DNA from 3 places in the Streptomyces sp. M2CJ-2 genome. Region 2 is predicted to be linked to each of the others. Evidence: riboswitches for the same ligand, from Rfam matches in the RefSeq annotation. Region 2 holds a riboswitch; each other region holds the start of a gene.
The links. A riboswitch is a leader RNA that binds a small molecule or an ion and turns the genes downstream of it on or off. The one in region 2 is predicted to bind glycine.
Positions count from the first base shown of each region.

Region 1: another riboswitch for glycine. It lies ahead of gcvP (aminomethyl-transferring glycine dehydrogenase); the one in region 2 lies ahead of cycA (D-serine/D-alanine/glycine transporter).
Region 3: another riboswitch for glycine. It lies ahead of gcvT (glycine cleavage system aminomethyltransferase GcvT); the one in region 2 lies ahead of cycA (D-serine/D-alanine/glycine transporter).

Region 1 covers NZ_JAESIF010000066.1:17,276-25,207, forward strand. Annotated here, with positions in the region: gene JL475_RS31505 (glutamate-cysteine ligase family protein) at 1-417, opposite strand, end outside; gene JL475_RS31510 (hypothetical protein) at 963-1,547, shown strand; gene JL475_RS31515 (DUF5999 family protein) at 1,913-2,116, shown strand; gene JL475_RS31520 (molybdopterin-binding protein) at 2,174-2,569, shown strand; gene gcvP (aminomethyl-transferring glycine dehydrogenase) at 2,660-5,554, opposite strand; glycine riboswitch at 5,727-5,823, opposite strand; gene JL475_RS31530 (PRC-barrel domain-containing protein) at 5,942-6,319, shown strand; gene JL475_RS31535 (DNA polymerase IV) at 6,365-7,801, opposite strand; gene JL475_RS31540 (MerR family transcriptional regulator) at 7,900-7,932, opposite strand, start outside.
Region 2 covers NZ_JAESIF010000037.1:58,962-66,893, reverse strand. Annotated here, with positions in the region: gene JL475_RS24930 (hypothetical protein) at 55-288, shown strand; gene JL475_RS24925 (restriction endonuclease) at 295-996, opposite strand; gene JL475_RS24920 (YceI family protein) at 1,574-2,452, shown strand; glycine riboswitch at 3,011-3,107, shown strand; glycine riboswitch at 3,108-3,199, shown strand; gene cycA (D-serine/D-alanine/glycine transporter) at 3,512-4,996, shown strand; gene JL475_RS24910 (aldo/keto reductase) at 5,328-6,317, shown strand; gene JL475_RS24905 (hypothetical protein) at 6,661-7,626, shown strand.
Region 3 covers NZ_JAESIF010000004.1:24,929-32,860, forward strand. Annotated here, with positions in the region: gene JL475_RS05685 (cold-shock protein) at 1-380, opposite strand, end outside; gene JL475_RS05690 (SGNH/GDSL hydrolase family protein) at 696-1,556, shown strand; gene JL475_RS05695 (L-serine ammonia-lyase) at 1,594-2,961, opposite strand; gene glyA (serine hydroxymethyltransferase) at 3,156-4,415, opposite strand; gene gcvH (glycine cleavage system protein GcvH) at 4,431-4,808, opposite strand; gene gcvT (glycine cleavage system aminomethyltransferase GcvT) at 4,968-6,095, opposite strand; glycine riboswitch at 6,286-6,383, opposite strand; gene JL475_RS05715 (AAA family ATPase) at 6,601-7,266, shown strand; gene JL475_RS05720 (enhanced serine sensitivity protein SseB) at 7,366-7,932, shown strand, end outside.

The DNA.
Region 1 (7,932 bases), on a different contig from region 2:
GACGAGGTCGTCGCGGTCCAGCGTCGGCAGAATACCGATCATCACGATCCCGGCGTCCACCTCCGCGGCTTTCCGGTCGGCGTACGCGAGCGAGGTGCGCAGTTCCTCGGCGAGCCGGTCGAATACCCGCCCGTCCAAACGATGTGGAGCTATGTTGACTTCCAGGTTGAACATGGCGAGTTCCGTCTGGAAGTCCCGGCTCGCGATCCGTTCGAGGACTTGTCCGTTCAACATTTTGGGCATGCCGTCGGCGCCCGTGAGATTCAATTCGATCTCCAGCCCCACGAGGTTCCTGGGGCGGTCGAACCGCTTCTCCGCCAGGAGTCGCTCCAAGCCTGCCAGGCACCTGCGGAGCTTGTCGCGGTAGCGCTGGCGATCGGACAGGTCGAACCCGCCTGCCACCACCTTCTCCCCCATCGAAGCGTCCTTCCTCGGTTGGGCGGCCCGATGATCGGCCGCCGGGGTCCCGGTCCACAGGGGAGGATGCCCCGTGGATGCGATCGATAACGCCCCGGACCGGTCTGTCGACCGCTACGCTGGTCGTATGTGACCACTGGCACATTCACGCGGCATGGCACGCAACAACGCGACGATGGACTCGTGAAAAACGCCGACGAGAATAGGCCTACCACTTCACGGCCGTTTATCGAGGTCATCGCCGTGCATCCGGTTCGAAATCGGGATGATTCCCTCGTTTCATCGACCAGAAGTACCGTTGTTCAACGGGTCGAAAACAGCTAGTGGAAACACAGCCCGAACACGCGTCATATAAACTCCGTGGACAGGGCAGAAGGTTGGCGCCCACGGTCGAGTGATCCAGCCCTCGAGGTGACGTGCGGCAGTCCTCACCCCCACCTCTCGCTCTCAGGCCCCCGGCCCCTGCCTTCCTACCCTTCGTGAGCTGACAGCGTCGTCCGCCCCGCCCTCGTGCCACCGTGCCTTCGAATGAGAGGCGACCCACCATGCCCCTGCATGTCCCCCCGGCCCCCGCGCCCGCACTGCGTTCCGTCCTGACCGCGCTCTCCTCCCCCACCGCGGTCAGCGAGGCCCGAACCCCTTCCCTCCTCGGTGCCCAGGGACCGGTCTCGCCCGAACTGCCGCTGCCCGTGCATGTCCTGGACCGGATCACCGCCGAGGGCGTGTCCGCGACGCGACTGGCCGGCTGGCGCTTCCTGATCCGCTGCGGCGACCGGGCGGTGGCCGCGGCCGACACCGTACTGACCCCCGACGGCTGGACCTTCTCCCGCTTCTTCGAGGGCCCGTACATCGCCTCCACCGAACTGGCCCTGCGCCAGGCCGAGTCCCTGTCACAGCCGTACCAGCCCCGGCTGTTGTCGGTGCCCGGCCTCTACATGCTGACCCTCTGGCTGCACGGCGACCGCACCGCGGACGGCGCCACCGGCCACCCCGCCGCCACCGACCTGCTCGTCCCGCTCGCCCCCGCGCCGCCCGGCATCGCGGCCCACCGCCCGCACCTGGTCGCGGAACTCCTCCCGGTGCTGACCCACCGGGTGACGCCCAACCGCCTGCTCGGCTCACCCGCCTGACCGACGCGCGATCACACGCGCGTCCCGCCCCTCACTCCCGCACGACCACTCCCGTGCCCCGCCGCCCGATCCCCGCGGCGGGGCACGCGCGCGCCCCGAGCGCTCCGCCCCCTCGGACTAGCCTCATCCGGCCATGCGGAACCACCCGAAGTGACAGTGCAGTTGAGGTGAACCGTCCGCGTGGGTGACGCGTCATCGACCAGTGAGGGGCGGTGCCGCGAAATCCCTGCGGATCGCCGTCCAGAGGGCAACACTTGTTTCCGACCGACCTATGACAACGGGGGGCGGCCATGAACGAGGTTTCACGCCGCGCAACAGAGACAACAGCCAACCCACAGGTCACAACAGAGCGAAAGATCCCATCCATGTGCCAGCATCCGTCACCGTGCCCCTCAGCCGAATCCGCCGACCGGGAGTCCGCCCGTCTCGTGGCGCACCACCCGGAGCAGGGCTGGAGCCTGCTGTGCAACGGTGTCGTGCTCTTCGAGGACACCGGTGAACTCCTGCCCGACGGCAGGAGCATCGCCCCGCAGCGTCCCGGGGGCCCCGCGGTGATGACCACCGCCTGAGCTCCACCGGGCGGATCCGCGTCCGCCCGGCTTCGCTCGCCGCCTATCGTGATCGGCATGCAGTCCTACACGATCGGCCAGGCAGCGCGGCTGCTCGGCGTCAGCCCGGACACCGCCCGACGCTGGGCGGACGCGGGCCGGCTCACCACCCGACGCGACGAAGGCGGACGACGGCTCGTCGACGGGCGGGACCTGGCCGCGTTCTCCGTCGACCTCGCGAAGGCCGGTGCCACCGAGGAGGGCACGCCGTACACCTCGGCCCGCAACGCCTTCCCCGGCATCGTCACCGCGATCAAACTCGGCGACGTGGCGGCCCAGGTCGAGATCCAGGCGGGTCCGCACCGCCTGGTCTCGCTGCTGACCCGCGAGGCCGTCGAGGAGCTCGGACTGGAGGTCGGCATGGAGGCCACCGCCCGCGTGAAGTCGACAAACGTCCATATCGACCGCGTCTGACGGAAGCGGTACGCCGAAGGGCTCCGCCTCTGCCGTACGGCAGAGGCGGAGCCCTTCCACTCCTCGGTCCCGGTGACCGGGACCTCGGCGTCAGTCGTCGTACGCGTCCAGCGGCGGGCAGGAGCACACCAGGTTGCGGTCGCCGAAGGCCTGGTCGACGCGGCGCACCGGCGGCCAGTACTTGTCGGCCGCGCTCACACCGGTCGGGAAGACGGCCTCCTCACGGCTGTACGGGTGCTCCCACTCCGTGCCGAGCGCGGCGGCGGTGTGCGGGGCGTTGCGCAGCGGGTTGTCGTCCGCGGGCCACTCGCCGGAACCGACCTTCTCGATCTCCGCGCGAATCGCGATCATCGTCTCGCAGAACCGGTCGAGTTCGGCCAGGTCCTCGGACTCGGTCGGCTCGATCATCAGCGTTCCCGCCACCGGGAACGACATGGTCGGCGCGTGGAAGCCGTAGTCGATCAGCCGCTTGGCCACGTCGTCCACGCTCACGCCGGTCGCCTTGGTCAGCGGGCGCAGGTCGATGATGCACTCGTGCGCGACCAGCCCGCCGGGGCCGGTGTAGAGCACCGGGTAGTGCGGCTCGAGGCGCTTGGCGATGTAGTTGGCGCTGAGCACCGCCACCTGGGTGGCCCGCTTGAGCCCCTCGCCGCCCATGAGCCGGACGTACGCCCACGAGATGGGCAGGATGCCCGCGGAGCCCCACGGGGCGGCCGAGACCGGCCCGATCCCCGTCTCCGGCCCGGCCCCGGGCTGGAGCGGGTGGTTCGGCAGGTACGGCGCCAGGTGCGACCGCACCCCGACCGGGCCGACACCGGGACCGCCGCCACCGTGCGGGATGCAGAAGGTCTTGTGCAGGTTCAGGTGCGAGACGTCGCCGCCGAAGTGCCCGGGCTTGGCCAGCCCGACCAGCGCGTTGAGGTTCGCGCCGTCCACGTACACCTGGCCGCCGGCCTCGTGCACCGCAGCGCAGATGTCGGCGACGTGCTCCTCGAACACACCGTGCGTCGACGGGTACGTGATCATCAGCACCGACAGCTCGTCGCGGTACTGCTCGATCTTCGCCCGCAGGTCGTCGATGTCGACCTCGCCGTCCTCGGCGGTCTTCACGACGACGACCTTCATCCCGGCCATGACGGCGCTGGCGGCGTTGGTGCCGTGCGCGGAGGACGGGATGAGACAGACGGTGCGCTGCTCGTCGCCGTTGGCCCGGTGGTAGCCGCGTACGGCGAGCAGCCCGGCCAGTTCGCCCTGGGAACCCGCGTTGGGCTGGAGGCTCACCTTGTCGTAGCCGGTGACCTCGGCGAGACGCTCCTCCAGTTCGTGGATGAGCGTGAGGTAGCCCTCGGCCTGCTCGGCCGGCGCGAAGGGGTGCAGCTGCCCGAACTCGGGCCAGGTGATCGGCTCCATCTCCGTGGTCGCGTTGAGCTTCATGGTGCAGGAGCCCAGCGGAATCATCCCGCGGTCCAGCGCGTAGTCACGGTCGGCGAGCCGGCGCAGGTAGCGCAGCATCGCGGTCTCGGAGCGGTGCTGGTGGAAGACGGGGTGCGTCAGGTACTCGTCGGTGCGCAGCAGGGCGTCCGGCAGGGTGTCGGGCGCTGCCGCGTCCAGGGCCGCGATGTCGGCGACGTCGGCCTCGACGCCGAAGGCGTTCCACACGGCGGCGAGCCGGGCCCGAGTGGTGGTCTCGTCGCAGGCGATCGAGACGTGGTCGGCGTCGACGAGGAGCAGGTTGACGCCGTTGTCCCGCGCGGCGGCGACGACCTCGGCACCCCGCCCCGGGACCCGCGCGGTCAGCGTGTCGAAGTAGGAGCCGTGGACGATCTCCACGCCGCCGGCCCGGAGCCCTTCGGCGAGGACGGTCGCGTAACGGTGGGTGCGCCACGCGATGGTCCGCAGTCCTTCGGGACCGTGGTAGACGGCGTACATCCCGGCCATCACGGCGAGCAGCACCTGGGCGGTGCAGATGTTGCTGGTGGCCTTCTCACGGCGGATGTGCTGCTCACGGGTCTGGAGCGCGAGCCGGTAGGCCTGGTCTCCGTCCGCGTCGACGGAGACACCGACGAGCCGTCCGGGCAGGCTGCGCGCCATCTTCTCGTGCACGGCCATGTATCCGGCGTGCGGCCCGCCGAAGCCCATGGGCACACCGAAGCGCTGTGTCGTGCCGACCGCGATGTCCGCGCCGAGTTCGCCGGGCGACGTCAGCAGCGTGAGGGCGAGCAGATCGGCGGCGACGGTGACCAGCGCGCCCAGCTCGTGCGCCCGGTCGATCACCGGCTTGATGTCGCGTACGGCTCCGGAGGCCCCCGGGTACTGGATCAGCACGCCGTTGATCCCGCGCTCGGCGATCTCGGCGGGGATGCCCTCGCTCAGGTCGGCGACGACGACCTCGACGCCGGTCGGCTCGGCACGGGTCTCGATCACGGCGATCGTCTGCGGCAGCACGTCCGCGTCGACCAGGAACAGACCGTTCTTGTTCTTGCCCATGCGCCGCGACAGCGCCATCGCCTCGGCGGCTGCCGTGCCCTCGTCGAGCAGTGAGGCCCCGGAGGTCGGCAGGCCGGTCAGCTCGGCGACCATGGTCTGGAAGTTCAGCAGCGCCTCGAGCCGCCCCTGCGAGATCTCCGGCTGGTACGGCGTGTAGGCCGTGTACCAGGCGGGGTTCTCCATCACGTTGCGCAGGATGACGGGCGGCGTGAAGGTCCCGTAGTACCCGAGCCCGATCATGGAGCCGAGCACCTCGTTGCGGTCGGCCAGCGACCGGAGTTCGGCCAGCACCTCGGGCTCGGTCCGGGCGCCCGGCAGGTCGAGCGCGTCGGCGTTCTTGATCACATCCGGGACCGCCGCGGCCGTCAGCTCGTCGAGCGAGCCGTAGCCGACCTGCGCGAGCATTTTGGCGCGGGCCTCGTGGTCGGGGCCGATGTGCCGCTGCTCGAAGGGCGTTCCCTGTTCGAGCTCGGAGAGGGGAATGCGGTGGGCGGTCATTGTGGAGGCCTCCTGGTCTGACGACCTTCGAGGGGCACCATGACGGGTGCCCGGACGGCCTCCCCCTCTGTCATCTCAACCTGAGAGCTTCACCGGACCGCCGCAGGGCGCCCGGCTTTCACCGTCGGTGAGAGCGGGAGCCGTCGACACCCGCCCTGCTTTCCAGAGTGACCTCGTCCATGCGGTACGTGGGCCTGAGAGTTTCCGGGGAGGATTTGCTCCTTCGGCGCCCTCCGGTGGTGTCCGGAGGACTCTCCCGCACGGGGTCAGCAGCCGCTGTCAGCGTACCAGCGAGGGCAACCCCCGGACCTTCGAGTGGCCGCCGGACCGATTGTGCCGTTTCGTAGTGCTGACGAATGATTGCGGATTGCGACCAGTGGAGGGCCCGTGCAGACCGACATCGATCCGCGCAACCTGATCGGCCGCAAGGCGTTCGACCGCAACGGAACCCGGATCGGCACCATCGACGAGGTCTATCTCGACGACGCCACCGGCATACCCGAGTGGGCGGCGATACGCACCGGCTTGTTCAGCAGGGACGCCTTCGTCCCCCTGGAGCCGAGCGAGCTGATCGACGGCAGTCTCCACATTCCCTTCGAACGCGCCCTGATCAAGGACGCCCCCGACTTCGGCGTGGGCCGCCACCTCTCCCCGGAGCAGGAGCTCCAGCTCTACCACCACTACGGTCTGGACATCTCCGCGCCTCCCCCGCTTCCGGACCGCGACTTCGGCAAACTCGCCGACCGCGACGACCGCCCGGCCTGACGGCCCCGGGAGCCGGGAGCCGGGAGCACGAAGCCCACGGCCCACTCACAGCTGCGAGTGCCCGGGATCCATGACCTCGGGAGCCGCCCCGGAGCCGTCGCCCGTCTCCGCGTCGGCCCGCGGCCTCTCGCCCTCCCCGGGGCTTCGATCCACCAGTGGCAGCGGATCCGCCGGTTGCAGGGCCGGGTCGTCGGTACGGAAGGTCTTCACCCGCCCCACCGCCGAGTCCGGCGTCTCGAACCGGACCGTGACCCGCCCCAGGCCGCTGCCCTGGACCCACCCGTGCCCGTACTCGGTGTGCCGTACATCGTGCCCGGCCGGCCAACTCCGCTCCGCACTCGTCTGCCGCCCTTCCTCCGTGGGTGCGGCCGGCTGGTCCTCCTCGCCCGGCGGTTCCTCCCCCCGGCCCACCGCCGCCTGTGCGAACAAGTCCTCCTGGGTGTAGTCCGCGAGTCCGCTGACTCCCACGCCCAGCAGCCGTACTCCGCCTGTCGTGTCGACCGAGTCCAGCAGCCGCGCCGCCGCCTCGCGCACCACCGCCGGATCGTCCGTGGGCCCCCGCAGCGTCTCGGACCGGGTGAGCGTCGAGAAGTCGTAGCGTCGCACCTTCAGCACGATGGTCCGTCCCGCCAGCCCTGCTCCCCGCAGCCTGCGCACACAGCGATCGGCGAGCCGCCGTACCTCCGTACCGACCCGCACCCGGTCGTGAATGTCCACGTCATACGTGTCCTCGACCGACACCGACTTCGTCTCCCGCTCGGCCACCACGGGCCGTTCGTCCCGCGCCAGGGCCATGGCGTACAGCGCGTGTCCGTGTGCCTTGCCGAGCAACCGCACCAGCTCGTCCTCCCCGGCCTCGGCGAGCTCGTCGACCGTGTGGATCCCGGCCCTGCGCAGGTGGTCACCGGTGGCGGGCCCCACTCCCGGCAGCGTCCGGACCGGGAGGGGCGCCAGCAGGGCCCGCTCCCTCCCCGGCTCGATGAGCACCAGCCCGTCGGGCTTCGCCTGCTCCGAGGCGATCTTCGCCAGCATCTTGGATGCGGCGAGCCCGACGGACCCGGTGAGCCCGGTGACCGCCCGTATGTCCGCTCGCAGTCTCGCCCCGGCCAGCCGGGCCGATCGCTCGTCCCAGGCCGCCCCGCCGGCTTCCAGGTCCACGAACGCCTCGTCCAGGCTCAAGGGCTCCACCAGGGGCGACAACGCCCGCAGCAGCCCCATCACCTGGTCGCTGATCGACCGGTAGAACGCGAAGCGCGGCACGAGATACGCCGCGTTCGGCGCGAGCCGCCGCGCCTGCGCCATGGGCAGCGCGGAACGCACGCCGAAGAGCCGGGCCTCGTACGAGGCGGTGGCGACCACTCCACGCGGCCCGAGCCCGCCCACCACCACGGCTTTCCCTCGCAGGCTCGGCTTGGACGCCTGCTCCACCGAGGCGAAGAAGGCGTCCATGTCGAGATGCATGATGGTAGGCGCGGATCTCACATCTCCGATGCTGCCCTACGCCACTGACAACGCCCTGCCGCACGGGCCGGCCACCGACCGCCCCGGACGGCACGGGTCGCTCAGCGCGCCCCGACGGCTCAGACCGCGCGGTTCCGCCGCCGCGCCAGCTC
Region 2 (7,932 bases):
GTCGCATCGCAGAGGGGGGCGGGCTCAGCGCGGGCACCAGGTGCGCGCCTCCAGGTGAAGGATGTGGGCGCCGGGGCGGATGCGTCCGGTCTCCACGAGCCACTGGCGGACGGTGGCGGTGACGTCTTCGCCCGCTGCGTCGACGCGGCGGGCGAAGACGGCTGCGTCGTGGCCACCGGTCTGCGCGGAGCCGTAGGAGCGCTCCTCGGTGTGGTCCGCGCGCTGACGGACGCGGGCCTTCGTGCCGCCGGCCGTGGTGCGGCGGGTGACGTACCGGCCTGCGGCTGACCGACGTCAGCGGGCCTCGACGTCCCAAACGGCCTTCACGGCCTCCCAGGGCCGGGACCCGCTTCCATCTGCCCAGCACACCAACGCCTGCCGGTCCACGCACACGATCCCGCACTGCTCGGCGTACTCCACCGCCGGCGCGGTGAAGCTGCTGGTGGTGACCAGGACAGCGACGTCGGCTTCGTGGATGGCGAAGCAGGTGCCGCCGAAACGCTGCATGTCCTGAGAACCGACCCGGTGGGAGTCGCCGTAGCGCTTGCACTGGATGACGACCCGCCACCCCTCGGGGGACACGGCTACGACGTCGGCGCCCAAATCCCCGGCACCGCCCACGACTTCCACATCGGAACAGCCGTCACGCTCACAGAGGGAGGCGACCGCGGCCTCGAACTCCTCGGCGTCCAGGGCGTCATAGTCGATGTCAATGTCGAAAGCCACTCGCTGCCGAGGAACGGTCACGGTCTCCCACGCCTCGGCCGCCTCCGTCGCCGCCTCGTCGAGCGCGGCCGCGGCCCGTCGTGCCGCTCTCGCCAGGTGAAGGCGGCGCCCCAGGCCCGCGATGCCTGCAACACCCAGCAGGAGCAGGACCAACGCCCAGCCGGGACGCCGCTCGGCGATGTCGACCGCCGTGCGGGCCCCGAATCCCAGGATGCCCACCACCACGGCCAGAAGGACGAAGAACAAAGCTGTCGAGCGCAGGTCGAACACACGCCGACGGTTCACGGGCGGCGTACGACGCACGGGGACGGCCACGGGATGAGCTCCCTCCTCGGGATCGACACAAAGATCACTTCCTCCGTCTGCCCAGAACCCGACGTTATTTGGGCGAGAAGATTGCCGTTTACGGCCGGACACGGCACCGCGATCTTCTTTGCGAACGAGCCGATGGCGGAACCCACCACGCAAAACATCCAGCCCCACACACGGGCAGCCCCCTCAAAGGCGCCGGCCAGCACACCTACGACCACAACACCCACGGCAAACACCAGCACCCGCACAGACCGCACAGACCGCACAGACCGGCAAAAAACCGGGCCAGGCAGACCACATCGCTCTCCGCCCGCCTGCCCGGGCACACGGCCCGGACAGACATGAGTGATCTTGGTCGAAAACCCGTCCACCAGGAGCTTCGCTGTTCCGTGCAGACCTCACCTGCCAACGCCCCCGGCCGCACAGCCAGGATGAAAAGGCTCAGGGTAGCTGCCTATTGCATCCAAAGCCTCGGGGGTGATCGAATGTGCGTCCGGCAATCGGTGTTCTTGACGTTACGCAGAGGGTGTCGCACATGATGGGCCGCTGGTTGGCAAGCCGAACGAAACAGCATCAGACAGGCCCCCTGGCAGCTGTGCAGACTCCCTCGAATGCCGGGGCGCTGAGCTGCCGGGTCATCAGCCCGGCCAACGATCCGGTGCCGAACGCCCGATGCACGATCAGCGACACCGTGGGACGCACGCTGGTCGAAGGCGGGACGGATCCCTTCGGAACGTTCGTGGCCACGGTTCCGGCGGGAGAGTACCGGCTCGCGGTGTCCGCCGAGGGGTACCTGCCGTACCGGGTGCCGTGCACGGTCACCGAGAACTCCCTCGCCTCGCTCGGCGATGTGATCCTGCAGGCGGCACAGCCGCTGGAGATGCCCGCGCCGGGCGACTGGGAGATCGATCTGGCGCACTCCTCGATCTCCTGCACCGCGCGGCACATCGGGTTGGCCCGGGTGCACGGCCGGTTCAACTCCTTCGCGGGGGTGGTGCGGATCACCGACGACGCCACGCAGACGGCGATGCACGTGGTGATCGACGCGGGATCCATCGACACCAACATGAGAATGCGCGACGACCATCTGCGGTCCGCGGACTTCCTGGACGTGGCGCAGTTTCCGACCATCGAGTTCTACAGCGACCGGTTCGTGCCCCGGGGCGGCAACCGGTGGGACGTCATCGGTGAGCTGTGGCTGCGCGGGGTGGCGCGTACGGTCACGCTGGACATGGAATACCTCGGGCTCACCAACGGCATGCAGGGCGAGGCCCGGGCGGTCTGCCGGGTCACCACCGAACTGCACCGCGACGACTTCCAGGTGAGCTGGCAGACGATGCTGGCGCGGGGTATCGCCGCCGTCGGCCCCACCATCCGGGTCGACATCGACGTGCAGGTCGTGCCCCAGAGCTGACCGGCCGACCTGCGTCCGCTGCGCCGAAAGCGCCCGGCAAGGGCTCTTGCGAGCGAAGTGGGACACGCGCTGCCAACAGCGGCGGCCGGGCCCGTGCCTGCCACCGCGCACGTACTGCAGGCGAATGGCCTGCTGGAAGATCGCGTGTTCGACCCGGCCGAAGCCGACCAGGGAACTTGTCGGCGGCGTTCCCTGGCTCGACGAAACCCCGGAGGCCGGCGCCGCCCGCGAGGTCCGGAGCGAGGCGCCGGCCGTCTTCTGGCGTGCGCCCGCCGAGGTCAGCGGGCGCACGGCTGAGGTCTTCGCGACCAGGCGCCGGAACCCCCGGACGACACTCCCCGCACAGAGCCACGGCGGCAGACGGCTCTCCCACGTCCGCGTCCGTGAACGGGGCGGCCCCGGCCGCCGGCGCACAAGGCGGACCCGATTTTCGGGACGGCCCGCGTCCTCGGGAAGGCGCAAACGGTCCTGAAACGCCGCCTTACCCGACAGTAAATGATCAATGTTCTCGCAGGTCTTGACCGGCTGCCGGTGCGGGCCTAGCCTCACATCGCCGCTCATCCCGCTGCGGGAGAGCACCGGGTCAGCCAGATCCGGGCGCCGAAGGAGCAACACCTCCCCGGAAACTCTCAGGCACCCCTACCGCTCGGGCAGGCACCTCTGAAAAGCAGGCGCTCCTGCGCCTCGCCCACGGTGCAAGCCGCGAACTTCCGCGGCGAAGCTCTCAGGCCGCATGACAGAGGGGGAGGCTCCACTCGGCAGCGCGGGTTCCTGCCCGTGCCCGACCTTTGAGGATCCCCCGATGGTTTTCTCGTTACCCCGCCCCCAGCCGCCGGTCACCCGTCGGTATCCCGGCTGAGCTCCGGCTTTCCCACCACGGCCGTCATGGGCCCACGCCTCCCTGAAGGCGTGTTCGGCGTGCCCGGCACCCTCCCCGCCGGCCGCCCCACCACTCATGTCGGCTCTTTGTGCCCACTCGCTCCCCCATGCGTGTGCGGCCGCCTCCTCAGGACACGCCTGTCACGGTCCGCACGCACCAAAGATCCACGAGGTTCGCACATGCACGACAGCAGTAAAGCCGTCCCGACCACCGCCCCGGCGCCCGGGACGGAGCCCGGACAGCCCCCCTCCCCCGCGGGCGAACAGCACCTCTCCCGGCAGTTGTCCAACCGGCACATCCAGCTGATCGCGATCGGCGGCGCCATCGGCACCGGCCTGTTCATGGGATCGGGCAAGACGATTTCGCTGGCCGGCCCCTCAGTGATCTTCGTTTACATGATCATCGGCGCGATGCTGTTCTTCGTGATGCGGGCGATGGGAGAGCTGCTGCTCTCCAACCTGCGCTACAAGTCCTTCGCCGACTTCGCCTCGGACCTTCTCGGTCCGTGGGCCGGCTTCTTCACGGGATGGACCTACTGGTTCTGCTGGATCGTCACCGGCGTGGCCGACGTCATCGCGATCGCCGGGTACGTGTCGTACTGGTGGGGAGGGCTCGCGCTGTGGATCCCGGCACTCGCGGCAGTCGTCCTGCTGATCGTCCTGAACCTGCCCACGGTGAAGGCGTTCGGTGAGACCGAGTTCTGGTTCGCACTGATCAAGATCATCGCCATCGTGACACTGATCGTCGTCGGATTCGGCATGGTACTGGGCGGCTTCCAGGCACCCGGGGGCGCCACCGCAAGCTTCTCCAACCTCTGGAACGACGGCGGCTTCTTCCCCACCGGCCCCATGGGGTTCGTCGCGGGATTCCAGATCGCAACCTTCGCCTTCGTCGGCATCGAACTGGTCGGCACCACTGCGGCGGAAACCAAGAACCCGGAACGGAACCTGCCCAAGGCGATCAACTCGATCCCGGTACGCGTGATGCTGTTCTACGTGGTGGCCCTGATCGCGATCATCACCGTCACGCCCTGGCGCCAGATCAGCCCGGACCGCAGCCCCTTCGTCGTGATGTTCACACTGGCCGGCCTCGGCATCGCCGCCTCCGTGATCAACTTCGTGGTGCTGACCTCTGCCGCCTCGTCCGCGAACTCGGGCATCTACTCGACCTCACGGATGGTCTACGGCCTGGCCCAGGAAGGCGACGCGCCGGCGAGGTTCGGCAAGCTCACCTCCAGGAAGGTACCGGTCAACGCCCTGCTCCTGTCCGGCCTCTTCCTGCTGCCCGGTGTCGTCATGGTCACCATGGGCGACTCGATCATCGAGGCCTTCACGCTGGTGACCACCATCTCGGCCCTGCTGTTCATGTTCGTCTGGTCGATCATCCTGATCTGCTACCTCGTGTACCGCAAGCGCCGTCCTCACCTGCACGAGGCGTCGACGTTCAAGATGCCTGGCGGCGTCGTCATGTGCTACGTCGTACTCGCCTTCTTCGCGTTCCTCGTCTGGGCACTGACCCAGAAGGAGGACACCCTGCAGGCGCTGCTGGTGACCCCGGTGTGGTTCGTCATCCTCGGCATCGCATGGACGGTACTCCGCCACCGCCGCCGTCAGGCCGGACAGACGGCGTCCCCGGCCGACTCCCCGGAACAGCCCCTGCACTGAGACGACCTCACCCCATGAGGGGCCCGCAGGCGCACCACCCGAGGCGGCGCTGACCCGGCTCACCGGCCCGGACTTCCCCACCTCCGAATGCGTGGTGTGACGGGCTGTACTGGCTGGGGCCGGACGCGGTCGTCGTGTGATTGCGGGATGGCGCCGCCGCCCTCCCAGAACCGACGTTCTGGGAGGGCGGCGGCGTGCCTGGAGCCGGCGGCGCCCGTGTCGCCCGGTGTCTCTCACGGGATGCCGGGGGGTGGAATCCGTCGCTAAATGGATGAGGGGCTTCGTGCCGTCCGACCGATGAACGAGTGTGCGGGAAAGGCTGGGACACGGCATGCGGAAGCGCAGTCTGCGGGACCTTCAGGTATCGGCCATCGGCCTGGGATGCATGGGCATGTCCGCCTTCTACGGATCCACCGATCGGGAGGAGGCGATCGCGACCGTCCGGCGCGCCCTCGACCTCGGGGTGAACTTCCTCGACACCGCGCAGATGTACGGGCCGCTCACCAATGAGTCACTCGTCGGCGAGGCGATCCGGGGACATCGCGCCGAGTACGTGATCGCGACGAAGTTCAACTACCGGATGGACAACGCCGTCCCCGGAGACATGAGCACGGTCGGCCCGCAGGACGGCTCGGCCGAGCACGTCCGGAGCTCGGTCCACGGCTCCCTGCAGCGTTTGGGGACCGACCACATCGACCTGTACTACCAGCACCGGGTCGACCCGGACGTACCCATCGAGCAGACGGTCGGCGCGCTGGGCGAGCTGGTCGCCCAGGGCAAGGTGCGGTACATCGGCCTGAGCGAGGCGAGCGCGGAGACCGTCCGGCGCGCCCACGCCGTGCACCCGATCACCGCGGTGCAGAGCGAGTACTCGTTGTGGTCACGGGACGTGGAGGCCGAGGTGCTGCCCGCCTGCCGGGAGCTGGGCATCGGCTTCGTGCCGTACTCGCCGCTCGGCCGCGGTTTCCTCGCCGGACGGTTCACCTCGCCGGGCGAGCTGGACGCGGACGACTGGCGCCGCGAGAACCCGCGCTTCAAGGACGCCAACCTGGAGGCGAACCTGCGGCTGGCGGCAAAGGTGAAGGAGATCGCCACCGAGAAGGACGTAACCCCGGCCCAGCTGGCCATCGCCTGGGTGCTGGCCCGGGGCGAGCACCTGGTGCCGATCCCGGGCACCAAGCGCCGCACCTACCTGGAACAGAACGCCGCCGCGGTCGACATCGCGCTGACCGAGGACGACCTGGCCCGCATCGACGCGGAACTGCCCGAGGCGGCAGGTGAACGATACGACGAGGCAGGGATGCGATCCGTCAATCGTTAGCCGGGGCGCGGCAGCAACTGCCAGGTTCTGCGTCTGGCGGGGGCGCAGCTCATCCGCACGGATCTGGCTGATCCGCGCACACCGACACCGGATCGTCTCGTACGGGACGATCCCATCGCGCTCGAGCACCAGTTCCTCGACTTCCCGGAGCGACAGCGGGAACCGGCCACGACGAATGTCACCCGTTCGGCCCCGTTCGCGCGCGGGCGCCCTCCCGGCACCTTCCGTGCGCTCCCCGGCCGGCCTCCGGATCCACCGCGGCCGACGGCACCGCGTCGCACGCCTGTGCGCCATACTGTCCCAAAAGGCGCGAAACGTCCGGCGAGTTCACGGAGGCGGACCCATGCAGGACAACGCCGAGCACGACGAGGGCCCCGTCGAGGAGCACGACCTGGACGACGGCGAACTCAGCGTCGAGGACGAGGCGGCCACGGCCCACGAAGACACCGACTCTCTCGGCGGTGAGCCGACCGACGCGGCTCCTGACGTCTTCCTCGACGTTCCCGTGCTGAAGGTCGACCAGATCGACTTGGACGTGGAGGACCTGCGGGCGCATGTCTCACTGCAGGCCGAGGTGTTGGACCTGTTGAAGTTGAACGTGGGCGCCGACGTCGCGCTCGGCCGGGTGCATCTGGGCATCTCGGGTGTGGAGGCGCAAGCCCAGCTCAAGGTGCGTCTCGACAACGTCGTGACGATTGTCAACCGGGTGCTGACCACGCTCGATCGCAATCCGGAGATCGTCCAGGAGTTGGCACGCGGGGTCGGTTCCGCCGTGCAGGACGTCGGTGGCGGCGCCCGCCAAGCCGTCGGTGAGCTGGGCACGGGCGCGGGAAGGGCCGTCGAGGACGTCGGCCGGGGCGCCGGGTCCGCTGTACAGGACGTGGGACGCGGCGCCGGCGATGCGGTCGACGATGTGGGACGCGGCGCCGGGAGGGCCGTGCAGGACGTCGGCGGTGGCGCCGGGCGAGCGGTGGAGGACGTCGGCGCCGGGGCGAGCCGGGCCGTCGGCGACGTCGGTGAGAATGCCGGCGACACCGCCGAGGCCGCGGGGGACATCGCCGAGGCCGCGGGCGGCACCGCGCAGAAGGCCGCCGAGGACATCAAGGACGTCACCGGGACGGCGGGCGGCACCGCAGGCCGGACGAGGCCGGCCGGATCAAGCACGTCACACAGGCCCGCCGGCGGAGACCGGGACCGGACCGCCCGGAGCAAGAGCGGCACCCGCCCACGCCGGGCCCGCGGCGAGGACGGGAAGGAAGCACCTCGGCCCGCCCGCCGCACCACCCAGAGGCGGGACGAGCCACCCTGAACGGCTGAGACCCCCGAGCCACAAGGCGCCGGCCGGCCCGCCACCGTCGGAGGTCAGGCCCCGGAACCGGACATCTCGTTCCGGGCGACGGTCCGATCCGAACACCTCTGCTTCACGGAAAAACCACGGACAGCCGTCGGTTTCCCCGGCACCGGCGAACGTGAATCAACGTCCCACAGCGATCGGATCAACCTCCCCGACAGGGTTGTTCCCGGCCGGCGGTACGACAACGTCACCGTCGCCTACCACTTCGCCACCCGATCCACCCGCCGACCGGACCGCGGGCAGAACGACCTGGAAGACAAG
Region 3 (7,932 bases), on a different contig from region 2:
TTGCCGAACTGCAGCAGCCCGCGGCGTGCCTGGAGGATCTGCTCGCCGGTCAGCGTGGGCGCGGCGGACAGCAGGACCTCCGTGACCTCCTGGAGGTACTCCTCGGCGGTGAGCACGTCGCACAGCGAGTCGTCGCCGTCCGGATGCCTGCCCACGGCGGAGGACACCCCGCCGGCTCCCTGGGCCAGCCGCACGCCCGAGGCCTTGAGACCCCGGTCGCCCTCCTCGATCTCGAACTCCACGGCGATCCCGGGACGCAACTGGTGCTCCGGGATCCGTACGTCGTTGACGTGGAGGAAGACGTCCTCCCCGCCGTGCTCGGGAGCGATGAACCCGTAACCCCGTACGGCGTCGAACCGCACCACACGACCAGCAACCATGATTCCGACCCCCAGCAGAACACCGGACCCCGTACCCGAGCCCCTGTCCGGACCCCGTGCCCGGACCGGAGTCCCAACAGACAAGAGTACGCCGAACGGGCGGCGGCCGAACAGGTGAACCTGAGGCTTCGCCCCCGCCCTGACCGGTTGACCGGAACCTCCTTGCACAGCGGGGAAGCCCGGCGGGCAGTGGTCCGGTGGCGTCTTGCTCCGGAGGGACCGGTTCCCGCAGGCCGCCGTGCGGCGGCACCCCTGCTCGAGCAAGATCATGGCAAGGCGGGACCACGTCCGCGCACGTGCCGAATGGAGACGTCCTTGAAAACAGCCCTGCGCCTGGCCCTGGCCACCGTTCTGTCCACCGGGGCCGTAGGGGCCACGACATCGGCCCCGGCCGCGTCCGCCGCAGCCGAACCACCGCGGTACGTCGCGCTCGGCGATTCCTACGCGGCCGCACCGCTGGTGCCGCCCACCGACCCGGCCGACCTGAAGTGCCTGCGCTCCCTGGCCGACTATCCCCACATCGCGGCCAAGGCCCTCGGCGCGAAACTCACCGACGTCAGCTGCTCCGGCGCCACCAGCCGCCATCTGAGCACCGCCCAGCACCAGGGAACCGCGCCCCAGTACGACGCGCTCACGCCCGACACCGACATCGTCAGCGTCACCATCGGCGGCAACGACGCCGGCCTCTTCGGCGAGCTGCTGGGCTGCGTCAACATCCTGCCCCCGCCTTACGGCACCAGCTGCGCGAAAGAGAACACCGCCGGCGGCACCGACAAGGTCAGGGCCCGCATCGACGCCTGGGCACCGGCCTTCGCCGCGGTCCTGGACGGCATCGCGCGACGGGCACCGCGTGCCGAGGTCTTCGTCGTCGGCTACGGCAACTACTTCCGCAAAGACGGCTGCCACCCCGCCCAGCCCTTCTGGAAGCAGGACGCCAACCACCTCCAAGGCGCGATCAACCACCTCAACACCGTACTGAGGAAGGCGGCCGAAGAGCACGGCGCCGCCTTCGTCGACACCTACACCCCGAGCATCGGACACGACGTCTGCGCCGCCCCCGCCGACCGCTACGTCGAGGGACTGGTCCCCACCCGTGCGGCCGCGCCGCTGCATCCCAACGCCTCAGGAGCCCGGGCCGTCGGAGAGGCCCTCGCCGCGGCCGTTCGCGCGGCGTAGGCGCCGTCCCGCGGCCTTCGGGTCAGGGCCTGTTCCCTCAGCACTCGATGATGTTGACCGCCAGCCCGCCCCGGGCCGTCTCCTTGTACTTGACGGACATGTCCGCGCCGGTGTCCTTCATCGTCTTGATGACCTTGTCGAGGGACACCTTGTGCGAGCCGTCGCCGCGCAGGGCCATGCGCGCGGCGGTGACGGCCTTCACCGCCGCCATGCCGTTGCGCTCGATGCACGGGATCTGGACGAGGCCGCCGACCGGGTCGCAGGTCAGGCCGAGGTTGTGCTCCATGCCGATCTCCGCGGCGTTCTCGACCTGTTCCGGAGAGCCGCCCATCACCTCGGCGAGGGCGCCCGCCGCCATCGAGCAGGCGGAGCCGACCTCGCCCTGGCAGCCGACCTCGGCGCCGGAGATGGAGGCGTTCTCCTTGAAGAGCATGCCGATCGCGCCGGCCGCGAGCAGGAAGCGGACCACACCCTCCTCGTCGGCACCGGGGACGAAGTTCATGTAGTAGTGCAGGACGGCGGGGATGATGCCGGCCGCGCCGTTGGTCGGGGCGGTGACGACGCGGCCGCCCCCGGCGTTCTCCTCGTTCACGGCCATGGCGTAGAGCGTGATCCACTCCATGGCGAGGGCCTTCGGGTCGCCCTCGGAGCGCAGCTTGCGCGCCGTGTTCGCGGCGCGGCGGCGCACCTTCAGTCCGCCCGGCAGGATGCCCTCGCGGGACATGCCGCGCGCCACGCACGCCTGCATCACCCTCCAGATCTCCAGCAGATCCCGGCGGACCTCCTCCTCGGTCCGCCAGGAGCACTCGTTCTCCAGCATCAGCGCGGAGATGGACAGACCCGTCTCCCGGGTCAGGCGCAGCAGCTCGTCGCCGGTGCGGAAGGGGTACTTCAGGACCGTGTCGTTGAGCTTGATGCGGTCCGCGCCCACCGCCTCCTCGTCGACGACGAAGCCGCCGCCCACCGAGTAGTACGTCTTCGACAGCACCTCGGCGCCGGACGCGTCGAAGGCCTGGAGGGTCATGCCGTTCGCGTGGTACGGGAGTGCCTCGCGGCGGTGCAGCACCAGGTCGTCGTCGAAGGAGAACGCGATCTCGTGGTCGTCGAGCAGCCGCAGGCGGCCCGATTCCTTGATCTTCTCCACCCGTTCGTCGGCCGTCTCCACGTCCACCGTGCGGGGCGAGTCGCCCTCCAGGCCGAGCAGCACCGCCTTGGGGGTGCCGTGGCCGTGGCCGGTGGCGCCCAGCGAGCCGTACAGCTCCGCCCGGACCGAGGCGACCGAGTTCAGCAGGCCCTCGTTGTCCAGCCGCCGGGCGAACATGCGGGCGGCCCGCATCGGGCCGACCGTGTGCGAGCTGGACGGGCCGATGCCGATCGAGAAGAGGTCGAAGACCGAGAGGGCCACGGGAGGACTCCTAGGGGTTCGGTGGACGGCGCTGTCCGCCGGGGTGGGGCCGGGAAAGGCCGGGGGAGAGGGCTCGGCACTGGAGGCGTGCGGTGCATGGTGCGGGGCACCGTGCCCACCGGTCCAGTGTGCGCGATGCCCCGCCCGTACGAACAAAAGCGTACGAAATTCTGAAAACTGCGAGAATTACGAAACTACTTCAGACCCGGGTACAGCGGGTACTTCTCGGCGAGCGCCGTCACCCGGGCCCGGAGCGCGTCGACGTCGTAGGACGGCTTCAGCGTCTCGGCGATCACGTCCGCCACCTCGGCGAAGTCCTCGGCCGTGAAGCCGCGGGTGGCCAGGGCGGGCGTGCCGATCCGCAGACCCGAGGTGACCATCGGGGGGCGCGGGTCGTTCGGGATCGCGTTGCGGTTGACGGTGATGCCGACCTCGTGGAGACGGTCCTCGGCCTGCTGCCCGTCCAGCTCGGAGTCGCGCAGGTCGACCAGGACCAGGTGCACGTCCGTGCCGCCGGACAGCACGTCCACGCCCACGGCCTTGACGTCGTCCTTGACCAGGCGCTCGGCCAGGATGCGGGCGCCCTCCAGGGTGCGGCGCTGCCGGTCCTTGAAGTCCTCGGACGCGGCGACCTTGAAGGCGACCGCCTTGGCCGCGATCACGTGCTCCAGCGGGCCTCCCTGCTGGCCGGGGAAGACCGCGGAGTTGATCTTCTTGGCCAGCTCGGCCGTGGAGAGGATCACACCGCCGCGCGGACCGCCGAGGGTCTTGTGCGTGGTCGTGGTGACGACGTGGGCGTGCGGTACCGGGTTCGGGTGCAGGCCCGCCGCGACCAGACCGGCGAAGTGCGCCATGTCGACCATGAGGTACGCGCCGACCTCGTCCGCGATCCGGCGGAACGCGGCGAAGTCCAGCTGACGCGGGTACGCCGACCAGCCGGCGACGATCAGCTTCGGCTTGCTCTCCTTGGCCAGCCGCTCGACCTCGGCCATGTCGACCTGGCCGTCGTCACCGACGTGGTACGCGACCACGTCGTAGAGCTTGCCGGAGAAGTTGATCTTCATGCCGTGGGTCAGGTGACCGCCGTGCGCGAGGTTCAGGCCCATGATGGTGTCACCGGGCTTGAGCAGCGCGAACATCGCGGCGGCGTTGGCCTGCGCACCCGAGTGCGGCTGCACGTTGGCGTGCTCGGCGCCGAAGAGTTCCTTGACCCGGTCGATGGCGATCTGCTCGATCACGTCGACGTGCTCGCAGCCGCCGTAGTAGCGGCGGCCGGGGTAGCCCTCGGCGTACTTGTTGGTGAGGACCGTGCCCTGGGCCTCCATGACCGCGACCGGGGCGAAGTTCTCCGAGGCGATCATCTCGAGGGTGGACTGCTGGCGGTGCAGCTCGGCGTCGACCGCCGCCGCGACGGCCGGGTCGAGCTCGTGCAGCGGGGTGTTCAGAAGCGACATGGGGTTACGGCCTCCTCAGCCCTGGATGAAGGCGTCGTACTCGGCGGCCGAGAGCAGGTCGGCCGGCTCGTCGCTCACCCGCACCTTGAACAGCCAGCCGCCCTCGAAGGGGGCCGAGTTCACCAGCGACGGGTCGCTCACCACGTCCTCGTTGACCTCGGTGACCTCGCCGGTGACCGGGCAGTACAGGTCGCTGACCGACTTGGTCGACTCCAGCTCGCCGCAGGTCTCACCCGCGGTCACGGTGTCGCCGACCCCGGGAAGCTGGACGAACACGATGTCGCCGAGCGCGTTGGCCGCGTGCTCCGTGATGCCGATCGTCGACACGCCGTCCTCGGCGGCCGTCAGCCACTCGTGCTCCTTGCTGTAACGCAGCTGCTGGGGGTTGCTCATGATCTGGATCCTCCTGTGTGCGAGGGACCGCCGGGACCGACGGCGAGGAAAGGGGGTGAAAGGGGTGAAGGGGGGACGGGGGAAATGGGGATGAAAGGGGGCCGGGGGCACGGGGCCGGCTGATGCGGCTGCGCACGCGGCCCACGTCCTAGGACGGTGTCACTTCTGCCGCTGGTAGAACGGCAGCGCCACGACCTCGTACGGCTCGTGGCTGCCGCGGATGTCCACGCCCACGCCCGGGGTGCCCGGCGCCGAGTGAGCCACGTCGACGTACGCCATCGCGATCGGCTTGCCCAGCGTCGGTGCGGGCGCGCCGGAGGTGACCTCGCCGATCACCTCGCCGCCGGACACCACCGGGTACCCGGCGCGCGGGACCCGGCGGCCCTCGGCGACCAGGCCCACCAGGGCGCGGGGCGGGGTCCGCTCGGCGCGGGCGGCGGCCTCGGTCAGGGCGGCACGGCCCACGAAGTCGCCCTCCTTCTCGAACTTCACGACCCGGCCGAACCCGGCGTCGAACGGCGTCAGCGAGGCGCTCAGCTCATTGCCGTACAGCGGCATGCCGGCCTCCAGGCGCAGCGTGTCCCGGCAGGCCAGCCCGCACGGGGCCAGCCCCACGCCCTCGCCCGCCCCGGTCAGCGCCTGCCACACCTCGACCGCGTGCTCCGGCGCGACGAACAGCTCGAAGCCGTCCTCGCCGGTGTAGCCGGTACGGGCGATGAGCGCGGGGACGCCGGCGACCGTACCGGGCAGGCCGGCGTAGTACTTCAGGCCGTCCAGGTCGGAATCGGTCAGGGTCTTGAGGATGCCGGCGGCCTCGGGGCCCTGCACCGCGATCAGCGCGTACGCGTCGCGGTCGTCGCGGACCTCGGCGTCGAAGCCCGCCGACCGCTCCACGAGGGCGTCCAGCACCACCTGGGCGTTGGAGGCGTTGGCGACGACCAGGTACTCGGGGGCCTCGGGCTCACCGAGCCGGTAGACGATCAGGTCGTCCAGGATGCCGCCGTCCTCGTTGCAGATCATGGTGTAGCGGGCGCGGCCGGGCTTGACGGTCCCGATGTTGCCGATCAGGGCGTAGTCCAGGAACCGCGCCGCCTGCGGGCCGGTGACGGTGATCTCGCCCATGTGCGAGAGGTCGAAGAGGCCCGCCTTCGTGCGCACGGCGTTGTGTTCGTCGCGCTCGGAGCCGTAGCGCAGGGGCATGTCCCAGCCGGCGAAGTCGGTCATCGTGGCGCCGAGCGAACGATGCAGGGCGTCGAGCGCTGTCCGGCGGAGTTCGGTACTGCTCATCGGTCGGTCTCCCAGGGCGATGGGGTCCCCCGTCGGCCGGGGCCGGGCACGGGGAGGGTGAGGACGTTCCTCCCCATCTGTCATCGGAACCTGAGAGGTTCGCCATGACCGTCCGCGCAGGGGACGTCACGGCTTGCACCTTGGGTGGAGCCGCCGGAAACTCGCACGGCGGCCCGCTTTTCAGATGTGCCTGGCCCGCGCGGTAACGGTGCCTGAGAGATTCAAGGGAGGGACTTGCTCCTTCGGCGCCCCGGCGAAATATGCCAGGGACTCTCCCGCGCGGATTCAAACGGCCGGTATGCAGTTGGCGCGCTCATCATTGCATGCATCGTGGGGCTTCGGCAGGGGGACCTTTCCCTCGTACGCACAGGGTGTCCAGGCCTGTACGGACGGCTGTGACAGGTCTGTGTCGGGAAACGGACGGAATGAAGAGGCTCCGCCGTTACCGTCTCTTTACACTCGGTGGGGACGGTGCTCAGGCGCCTGCCCCAGGGGAGGACTCACGGTGAACAGGACCACGGCGTACGCCACCACGGGTGTCGCGCCGCCCGGGCAGCAGGCCCCTTCGGCCGGGGAGGCCCACGGCGCGCTGCCGGCGCCCGTCGTCCGCGACCTGCGCGAGAGCGCCGGCCGCGGTCCGCACGCCCTGCGCTTCGGCCCCCGCGACCTCGTGGTGGTCACCGGACTGCCCGGCAGCGGCAAATCCACACTGATGCGGCGCGCGGTGCACGGCACCCGGATCGACTCCCAGGACACCCGCGACCGCTGGGACCGCCGCATGCCGCGCCTCCTGCCGTACGGGGTGTACCGGCCCCTGGTCCGCCTCGACCACTACGCCGGGCTGCGCCGCGCCCTGCGCACCGGCGAGGGGGTCGTCGTGCACGACTGCGGTACCCACGCCTGGGTGCGCCGCTGGCTGGCCCGCGAGGCCCGCCGCCGGGGCGCGGGGCTGCATCTGCTGCTGCTCGACGTCCCCCCGGAACAGGCGCTGGACGGCCAGCGTGAGCGCGGCCGCGGCGTCTCCCGGTACGCCTTCCTGCGGCACCGCACCGCCGTCCACCGGCTGCTGCGGTCCGTGGAGCGCGGCGACCCGCCCGCGGGCTGCGGCTCGGCGGTCCTGGTCGACCGGGACGCGGCGAACGCGCTGCGCCGCATCGACTTCACGGGCTGACGGCCGCAGGGGGCGGGCGGTCGCACGGGCTGACGGCCGCGGCGCGGCAGCGGTTAGCCTTTTCAGCCACAGCAGTGGTTCCAGGCAGGCGGTAGGCAGATGGACTTCCCGGCGGGCTTCTCCGCGGACTTCCCGGCACAGACTCACCCCCATCCGCACGGAGGATGGCCCGGCAACGAGTTGGAGGAGGTGCTCTCCGCCTCCCTCGGCGTGCCCTCGGCGGACGGCCGGATCATCGAGGTGCTGGGCAGGAGCTTCGTCTGGGTTCCGCTGCCGAACGGCGGCGGCCCGCACAGCGGCCCGCTGGACCTGCCCACCCTGGAGATCGAGGGACAGGCGTACGTCCCGGTCTTCAGCTCCGAGGAACAGTTCCGCCAGGTCGTCGGCTCCCACATGTCGTTCACCGTCGCGCCCGCGGTGGAGTTCGCGCGGGGTCTGCCGCCGCAGGCCGGGATCGCGGTGAACCCCGGCGGCGTGGTCGGCGTCCCGCTGCCGCCGCCCGCCGTGGCCGAACTGTGCCGCGCCGGACGCGGCCCGCTGGACGGTCCGGCGGGCGGCGGCCGGGTCAAGCTGTTCGAGCCCGACTGGCAGGACGATCCGGTGGACTTCCTCGCCGCCGCGGGCGCGGAGTTCGAGGCGATCGGCGTCGTCAGCACCGCACGCCGC